2 linked regions of the Syntrophobotulus glycolicus DSM 8271 genome follow. Each later gene encodes a partner of the first gene's protein in a complex. Links are inferred from orthologs where the notes say so. Each region holds a gene or a part of one and is shown on either strand. Other genes may lie near its edges.

Region 1 (4,808 bases):
ATGCCCATGTTACCTTCTTTTTTAACGGAGGTGTTGAAGAACCAAACGATAAGGAAGACAGAGTCCTGATTCCATCACCAAAAGTAGCGACATATAATCTCAAACCGGAGATGAGCGCCTATGAAATCACGGATTCGGTATTACAGGAGATTGAAAAGAATATCTATGATGTGATTATTTTGAATTATGCCAATCCGGATATGGTTGGCCATACAGGGTATTTTGACGCGACGGTAAGGGCTGTAGAGGCAGTTGATATTTGCCTGGGTAAAGTGGAGGAAGCGATCAGGAGGCATGGCGGGACATTGCTGATTACGGCAGACCACGGGAATGCGGAAACCATGATTGACCAGCGGGCGCTTTCCGATATTAATAGTCCCACAACCAGTATGGTCAGTATTTCTTTTATCAGTGACAAGGGGCTTTACAGCCCCATGACATCACACACAACCAACAAAGTTCCCTGTATTATTGTCAATGAGGCGTATAAGGGCAGAATACTCCGGGAAGGGGCTGCTCTTCGCGATATTGCACCAACAATTTTAGAAATACTGGGAATACCGAAACCAAAAGAAATGACAGGCAAATCATTGCTGAGTCAAAATGAAGAATGAAAAGGGTAGGAGTGATCATTTATGGGTTTTATTGATCAGGTTTTTGCCAGGGAAATTCTTGATTCCAGAGGCAATCCAACGGTGGAGGTGGATGTCGTTCTTGATGACGGGACATTGGGCCGGGCTGCGGTCCCTTCGGGAGCGTCAACAGGCGCTTTTGAAGCAGTGGAGCTTCGTGACGGCGACAAGAGCCGTTATAACGGCAAGGGTGTGATTCAGGCCGTAAATCATGTCAAGAATATCATTGCGCCCAAAATAGAAGGCCTCAATGCTTTTGATCAGCCGGGGATAGACCGGGTTCTCTGTGAAATTGACGGTACTGAAAATAAAGGCAAGCTGGGCGCCAATGCCATTCTGGGGATATCACTGGCTACGGCGAGAGCGGCCGCCGAATCTCTCGGACTGCCCTTTTATCAATATATTGGCGGTGTCAACGCAAAAGAGCTGCCCGTTCCGATGATGAATATCCTGAATGGGGGTCAGCATGCCGATAATAACGTGGATATTCAGGAATTTATGGTGATGCCTGTTGGCGCCGGGAATTTTTCCGAGGCTCTGCGCATGGGGAGTGAGATCTACCATAGTCTGAAATCTGTGCTGAAAGGAAAAGGCCTGGCCACCGGAATTGGGGATGAAGGCGGATTCGCCCCCAACCTGGGATCAAATGCGGAAGCTTTGATGGTTATTGTCGACGCCATAGAAAAGGCAGGCTATAAACCTGGGGAACAGGTCGTTCTGGCCATTGATGCCGCGACAACAGAAATGTATAAAAACGGTGTTTATGTAATGGAAGGGGAAGGGCTGACCAAAACTTCCGAGCAGATGATTGACTATCTGGCCGGACTGGCGGAGCAGTTCCCGATTTTCTCCATTGAAGACGGACTGGCCGAGGACGATTGGGAAGGCTGGGCTAAGCTTACTCAGCGTCTGGGGGGGAAAGTGCAGCTTGTCGGTGATGACCTCTTTGTCACCAATCCTTCAAGATTAGCCAGAGGCATCCTGGATCAGTCTGCGAACTCCATTTTAATCAAGCTGAATCAAATCGGAACATTGACAGAAACGCTCGATGCCATCGAAATGGCTAAGAGGGCAGGATATACCACAGTAATATCACACCGTTCCGGAGAAACGGAAGATGTCACATTGGCCCATCTGGCGGTCGCCGTAAATGCCGGTCAAATTAAAACCGGCGCCCCGGCCAGAACCGACAGGCTGGCCAAATACAACGAACTCCTCCGGATTGAAGAAGAGCTGGGGCAAACCGCCATTTACAAAGGAAGAAAAATAATCAGATAAAGGGGCGGTCTGCCGGACAGCAGAATTTTACGAGCAGGGACAAAGCATTTGCCCTGTATGGATTTTCCATATGGGGCAAGTTATTTTTGCCAGGGTTTGGGATCAAAGCACAGGATAGATATTGCGTGATAATAAGGGCTGTGCTAAAATAGGACTGCTGACATCATATTTGCGTATTGTGGTTGTATTTCATGCAATAGCTCAGGCATATTTACATAAATAAGGCTTAGGAGGTGAAATCAATGACGATATTTATTATTGTAATTCTTTTAATCAGTTCTCTTGGACTAATCGCTACTGTGCTGTTGCAAAGCGGAAAAAGCGCAGGCCTTTCAGGGTCTATTACAGGCGCAGGCGAGCAATTTTTTGGCAAATCAGCAAAAGGAATGGAAGGTTTCCTGGCCAAACTAAGCATTGCTTTTGCGGTATTATTTCTTGTCAGTTCGCTGGGGTTGACCATTTACCTGAAATAGGATGTCACGCAAGTTTTTCAAGCCGGGCGATGTTGAGTACTTCGCTTTGGTTTTATTTTTGTAGGAGGTAAAAAGTGATGGATTTCTTAACGCCTTTATGGGGGGTAGGAGCCGGTGTTCTCGGTTTGCTGGTCGCAGTCTTTTTTGCCAGCAGTGTACTTAAAGAAAATCCGGGCAACAGCAGGATGCAGGAAATATCCAAGGCTATTCAGGAAGGGGCTATGGCTTATCTGAATAGACAGTATAGAACACTTATTCCGATCGCTGTTCTTATTTTTGTTGTACTCTTTATTTTTAAAGATTGGCAGGTAGCAGTATCCTTTATGGTCGGTGCGGTTTCTTCCGGTATAGCGGGATATGTCGGGATGGGGATCACCACCAGAGCAAACTGCCGGACGACAGAAGCTGCCCGGACCAGCCTGAACAAAGCTCTCGGGGTATCTTTCAGAGCGGGTGCGGTAATGGGTATGTCGGTGGCAGGGCTTGGTCTTTTAGGTGTAGCAGGCCTTTTTCTTTTGTTTGGCAATGCCGAAACCATTAATTCGTTTGCGTTCGGCGCCAGTGCGATTGCTCTTTTTGCCCGTGTCGGCGGTGGGATTTATACCAAAGCTGCCGATGTCGGAGCGGACCTTGTCGGTAAGGTAGAAGCGGGTATTCCTGAAGATGACCCCCGAAACCCGGCGGTTATTGCCGACAATGTTGGAGACAATGTCGGTGATACGGCCGGAATGGGTGCCGACTTATTTGAATCTTATGCCGCAACCACGATTGCCGGTATGTTAATCGGTTTTTCCGTATTTAAAGGACATGGAGCGGGTGAGCTCCTCTTTATCCTGATGGGTGCTATTGGAATTATTAGTTCTATTTTAGCCAGCTTTCTGGTGAGAACAGGGGAGAATGCCAATCCACAGACAGCCTTGAACAAAGGTCTCTGGGGGACCAATCTTCTGACTGCGCTCGGATCATATGCACTGGTTCATTTGCTTCTTCCGGCCAGTTATGATACCGGAAGTGTGGTGCTTACACCGAATAAAGTATTTATTGCGGTCATTTGCGGTTTGGTTGTCAATATCTTGATCGGACTTATTACAGAATACTATACATCCAATAACAAAAAACCTGCCCAGTCTATTGCCCAGGCATCACTCACAGGTCCGGCAACCAACCTGATTACAGGGATGGCTGTTGGTTTGAAGAGTACAGCGCTGCCGGTCATTACGATTTGTGCGGCGACAATGATCTCTTTCTCTGTAGCGGGGGTATATGGAATCGCGGTTGCCGCCATGGCTATGCTCTCTACGGCCGGGATGATTGTAGCAATTGACTCCTTTGGACCTGTTGCCGATAATGCCGGTGGTATCGCCGAAATGGCGGAACTGGAGCCCAGTGTCCGGAAAACGACAGATAAGCTTGATGCTGTGGGCAATACCACTGCCGCTGTTGCCAAGGGTTTTGCGATCGGTTCCGCCGCACTTACGGCTTTGGCCCTGTTTAATGCCTTTGCTGAATTGGCGGAATTGCACAGTATTGATATTCTTGTGCCGAAAACAATTGTCGGTCTGTTTATCGGCGGCGGTCTGCCTTTCCTTTTCTCAGCCTTTGCGATGGAAGCTGTCGGGAAGGCCGCTTTTGAGATGATTGGGGAAGTTCGCCGCCAGTTCAAAGAAATTCCCGGTCTGATGGAGGGGAAAGCCAAACCGGATTATGCGGCATGCGTGGATATTTCCACTAAGGCTGCCATCAGACAGATGATCATACCCGGTCTGCTGGCGGTAGGAACTCCGGTTCTGGTCGGTTTTGGACTCGGGAAAAGCGCTATGGGCGGAATGCTTGCCGGCTGTACAGTTGCAGGTTTCCTGCTGGCGATTTATATGGCTAATGCCGGCGGGGCCTGGGACAATGCTAAAAAATATATTGAGGCAGGAAACCTGGGCGGAAAAGGAACAGATGCCCATGCGGCAGCGGTTATCGGAGACACCGTCGGTGATCCGTTTAAGGATACGGCCGGACCATCTCTTAATGCCCTGATTAAGGTGATGGGTACAATTTCCTTGATTATCGCTCCGTTCCTTTCTTAATGTGCGGGTATTGAGAGCGAAAAGACAATATTCAGCATAAAAAGACGAGGCGCTTCAATTGAATTTGAAGCGCCTGTCTTTTATCTTATTCTTAGATAAAGCTCTTTAAGGATCACAAATGTAGATGATCAATTCATTAGAAAAAAGGATTTCCTCAACCATGGAGAAGACAGAGTTTAATTGATCATCAATCTGTTGAACAAAATCATGGTAAAAACTGCCCTCCAACAGCTCAATCAAGCGGATTACGGGGTTAAAAGTTTTGGGGAAATCAAGAATGACAACCTTTTCTGCCGCAACCCGCTGCATCTCTTGCAAAACAGTTAACCGGTATTCATTATTCATAT
Region 2 (3,826 bases), 2.8 Mb from region 1 along the record:
TTCGAAATGTGCTGATGCTTGACGATCCTTGGTCACTACAGTCCACCCATTATCAAGGGTCTTTACTTGATAAGCTCCAAGATTCACCATTGGTTCAATTGCAAGTGCCATTCCTACCTCGAGTCTCGGCCCCCTGCCGGGTCTGCCAAAGTTGGGTAATTGTGGTTCTTCATGCATTTTCCTTCCGATTCCATGACCTACATAGTCCCGCACCACCGACATTCCATTACTCTCGACAAAGGTTTGAACAGCATGGGAAATATCAAATAGTCGGTTTCCTATTATTGCCTGAGTGATACCAAGCTTCAATGATTCTTCAGTTATCTTAAGCAGGTTCGCTAATCTGGGTTCTATTTCTCCGACAGGCAGTGTTACCGCCGCGTCTCCGTAATAACCCTGAATTGCCGCCCCACAATCAATACTGATAATATCTCCACTTTGCAGTGCTCTTAAACCGGGTATCCCATGTACGACCTCATCATTGAGGGAAGTACATAACGTCGCCGGAAAGCCGTTATATCCTTTAAATGCAGGGATAGCATCCTGTTTGCGGATATAGTCCTCCGCTATTCTGTCCAGTTCACCGGTTGTCATACCCGGATGGACATGCTCTCTCATGATCTCGAGCGTTTCCGCCACGATCCTGCCGGCTTTGCGCATAAGGGCAATTTGGTCTTTTGTCTTGATCTCAATCATGTTATTGCCCCAAAGCACTGATGATATCTTGCAATACTTTGTTGATATCCTGCTTTCCCTGTATCCCTTTAAGAAGTCCCTGCTCACTGTAATAAGCAATTAGGGGCTCTGTCTGGTCATTATACACTTTAAGGCGGTTCTCGGCCGTTTCCAGTGTATCATCACTGCGCTGGTACAGCTCGCCTTTGCATTTGTCGCAGACTCCCTCTTTTGCCGGCGGGTTAAATACCATATGGTATGTTGCCCCGCACTTTTTGCAAATCCGGCGACCGGTCAGTCTTTGCAGAAGAGTTTCATCATCTACTTCGATATTTACCACACCATCCAGGGTAACATTCAGATCGCTCAATATTTTTGCCAGTGCGTCTGCCTGAGCTGCCGTTCTTGGAAAGCCATCCAGCATAAATCCGGTTTTGCAATCATCTTTTTTGATTCTTTCCGCTACAATGCCGATGGTTACCTCATCGGGAACCAATCCTCCGGCATCCATATATTCTTTGGCTTTTATCCCCAGGGGCGTTTGATCTTTGATTGCCGCCCTAAACATGTCGCCTGTAGAAATATGCGGGATCTTATAGTACTCGATCAGCTGCTCAGCCTGTGTACCTTTGCCTGCTCCCGGCGGACCCATCAGAATTACTCGCATCTCTTTTTATACCCCCTACTTCAGGAATCCCTGGTAATGACGCTGCAGAAGCTGTGCTTCTACCTGTTTCATCGTTTCCAGCGCAACACTGACAACGATCAGCAAAGATGTCCCACCAAGGGCAAGATTAGGAATTCCAGTTGTTCCCATGATCAGAGCGGGCAGCACAGCAATGATTGCTAAAAATACACCGCCGGCCAAGGTCACTCGGTTCAAAATTCTCATAAAGTATTCTGATGTAGGACGGCCTGGCCTGATTCCAGGCACGAACCCGCCGTTCTTTTTCAGATTGTCCGCCAAATCAACAGGGTTGAATGTTATCCCGGTATAAAAATACGTGAAGAATATAATCAAACCCGCATAAAGGATCATATAAGGTATGCTTGTAAATGACCCGCTGATACTCATATATTTATGAACAAATACGGCAAATCCGGAGGTCTGAGGCATCCATGTTGCAATAGTGCTTGGGAATGCCATCAGTGAGACTCCAAAAATGATTGGCATTACACCGGCCTGGTTGACTTTAAGCGGAATATGCGTACTCTGTCCGCCATAAACACGGCGTCCAACAACTCTTTTCGCATATTGGACCGGTATTCTGCGCTGTCCTTCCTGGATGAAAACTACCCCGGCTATTACGATAACACATAGTAATAAGATGCCAAGTATGGCCAGCCAACTGACTTCTCCTACACTTAACAAGCTATACAGGTGTTTTATTGCATCCGGGATTCCCGCTACGATACCGGCGAAAATAATCAAAGAAATTCCATTGCCGATACCTTTTTCCGTAATCTGCTCACCCAGCCACATCAAAAACGCTGTTCCGGCTGTCAGGACGATTGCGACCGTAAAATAAAGCGGAACTTTTAAAGCAGTGCTTGTTGAGATCAGTGCTCCGCGCAGTCCAAAGGTCAAACCAAAACCCTGGATAAAACCCAGCACTACGGTTGCATACCGAACATACTGCATGATCTTTTTCCTGCCGTCTTCGCCTTCTTTGGATAATCTCTCCAAATAAGGCACGACTACGGTAAGAAGCTGAATTATGATCGATGCTGTAATATAGGGCATAATACTCAGTGAAAACACTGAGAACCTTTTCAAAGATCCACCGGAAAATGTGTTAAAAAAGTCAAATATTCCGCCGCTGCCCATCATCTGCTGAAGTGTATTTCTATCCATAAATGGAATCGGAATATGTGCTCCAACTCTGAATACCAGCAACATAAGCAAGGTGAATGCGATTTTCTTACGAATGGTTGGAACTTGCCATGCATCTTTTAAGGTTTCTAAAAGTGCCATTTATTCCACCTCAACTTTTCCACCGGCCGCAGCAATTTTTTCTGCAGCTGTTTTGCTGACCTTATTAACTTTGACTGTCAGAGCCTTGGTGAGTTCTCCGTCACCCAGAACTTTGACTCCATCAAGAACTTTTTTCACTAAACCCGATTCGATCAGAGTTTCCAATGTTACTTCAGCGCCGCTCTCAAATCTTTCTTCGAGATCGGACAAATTCACAATGTTATACTCTTTAGCAAATATATTGGTAAACCCACGTTTCGGAAGTCTACGGGCCATCGGCATCTGACCGCCTTCAAATCCCGGTCGTACACCGCCCCCTGAACGAGCTTTCTGTCCTTTATGACCCCGGCCGGCTGTATTGCCTAACCCTGAGCCATTCCCCCGTCCTACTCTTTTGCGTGATTTGGTTGACCCCTCTGCAGGCTTAAGTTCATGGAGTTTCAAATCCAAAACACCTCCTTACTGTCTGCCATTTAGCATGATATTACATTAACCGTAAATTTCTTCTACCGACTTGCCACGCAGCTTCGCTACATCACTGTCTCGTTTCAGTGATTTCAATCCGGTCATTGTGGCATTGACAATATTATGCGCATTCGAAGAGCCTAAGGATTTTGTCAGAATATCTTTGATTCCCGCTACTTCAAGTACGGCACGCACCGGACCGCCGGCAATAACACCGGTTCCTTTTGAAGCCGGTTTCAAAAGCACTTCTCCTGCTCCGTAAACACCTAATATAGGATGGGGAATTGTCGTTCCTCTTAAAGGGATTGAAACAAGATTTTTCTTTGCATCTTCAACACCCTTGCGAATAGCTTCCGGTACTTCACTGGCTTTACCAAGTCCGGCTCCTACTATTCCGTTACCATCACCTACAACAACCAAAGCACTGAAGCTAAAACGCCGACCACCTTTAACAACCTTGGCAACACGAGCGATATGGATAACTTTCTCGGTAAGTTCTAACTTACTGGGATCAATGATTGACAATGAGTTTCCCTCCTTTTCCGTTAGTATTAGAATTCAAGCCCTGCTTCTCTGGCAGAATCAGCTAAAACGGCTATCCTTCCATGATACAGATATCCCCCGCGGTCATAGACAACTTTATCCAGTCCTTTGTCCAGAGCCCTCTTCGCGATCATTTCCCCGACTTTCTTCGCACCTTCTGTATTGCCG

What was found. Proteins that work in one complex are often made in the same cells at the same time.
Region 2: the proteins of secG (region 1) and secY are in contact, whole or in part, in a crystal structure (PDB 5AWW), measured with the Thermus thermophilus proteins. The link is inferred for Syntrophobotulus glycolicus DSM 8271 from one-to-one orthologs. Residues at the interface, in WP_223903268.1 of Thermus thermophilus: Tyr5, Ile9, Tyr12, Leu13, Ala16, Leu19, Val20, Val23, Leu24, Gln26, Glu27, Pro28, Gln30, Gly31, Ala32, Asp34, Leu35, Met36, Gly37, Gly38, Ser39, Ala40, Asp41, Leu42, Phe43, Ala45, Arg46, Val48, Tyr53, Thr56; in WP_096411648.1 of Thermus thermophilus: Leu14, Gln16, Arg17, Phe20, Ile34, Pro35, Pro37, Ile72, Arg108, Arg109, Asn112, Gln113, Arg116, Ile117, Ile120, Pro145, Gly146, Trp147, Phe152, Phe155, Val156, Val159, Thr160, Val162, Ala163, Gly164, Ala166, Leu167, Trp170, Glu173.

The regions. Positions count from the first base shown.
Region 1 is NC_015172.1:3,241,774-3,246,581, reverse strand. What follows is about bases 975-3,767. They hold secG (preprotein translocase subunit SecG), read left to right. Parts: upstream 975-2,152; coding sequence 2,153-2,383; downstream 2,384-3,767. Other genes in these bases: SGLY_RS16065 (sodium-translocating pyrophosphatase), read left to right, coding at 2,461-3,767; eno (phosphopyruvate hydratase), read left to right, coding at 975-1,910. Outside these bases: gpmI (2,3-bisphosphoglycerate-independent phosphoglycerate mutase), read left to right, coding at 1-614; more of eno, read left to right, coding at 636-974; more of SGLY_RS16065, read left to right, coding at 3,768-4,461; SGLY_RS16060 (class I SAM-dependent methyltransferase), read right to left, coding at 4,567-4,808. UniProt on the Bacillus subtilis protein: Involved in protein export. Participates in an early event of protein translocation.
Region 2 is NC_015172.1:413,683-417,508, reverse strand. Bases 505-3,467 are described here. They hold secY (preprotein translocase subunit SecY), read right to left. Parts: upstream 2,651-3,467; coding sequence 1,358-2,650; downstream 505-1,357. Other genes in these bases: rpsE (30S ribosomal protein S5), read right to left, coding at 3,140-3,467; rplO (50S ribosomal protein L15), read right to left, coding at 2,651-3,094; SGLY_RS02155 (adenylate kinase), read right to left, coding at 698-1,342; map (type I methionyl aminopeptidase), read right to left, coding at 505-696. In the rest of the region: more of map, read right to left, coding at 1-504; more of rpsE, read right to left, coding at 3,468-3,640; rplR (50S ribosomal protein L18), read right to left, coding at 3,667-3,826. UniProt on the Bacillus subtilis protein: The central subunit of the protein translocation channel SecYEG. Consists of two halves formed by TMs 1-5 and 6-10.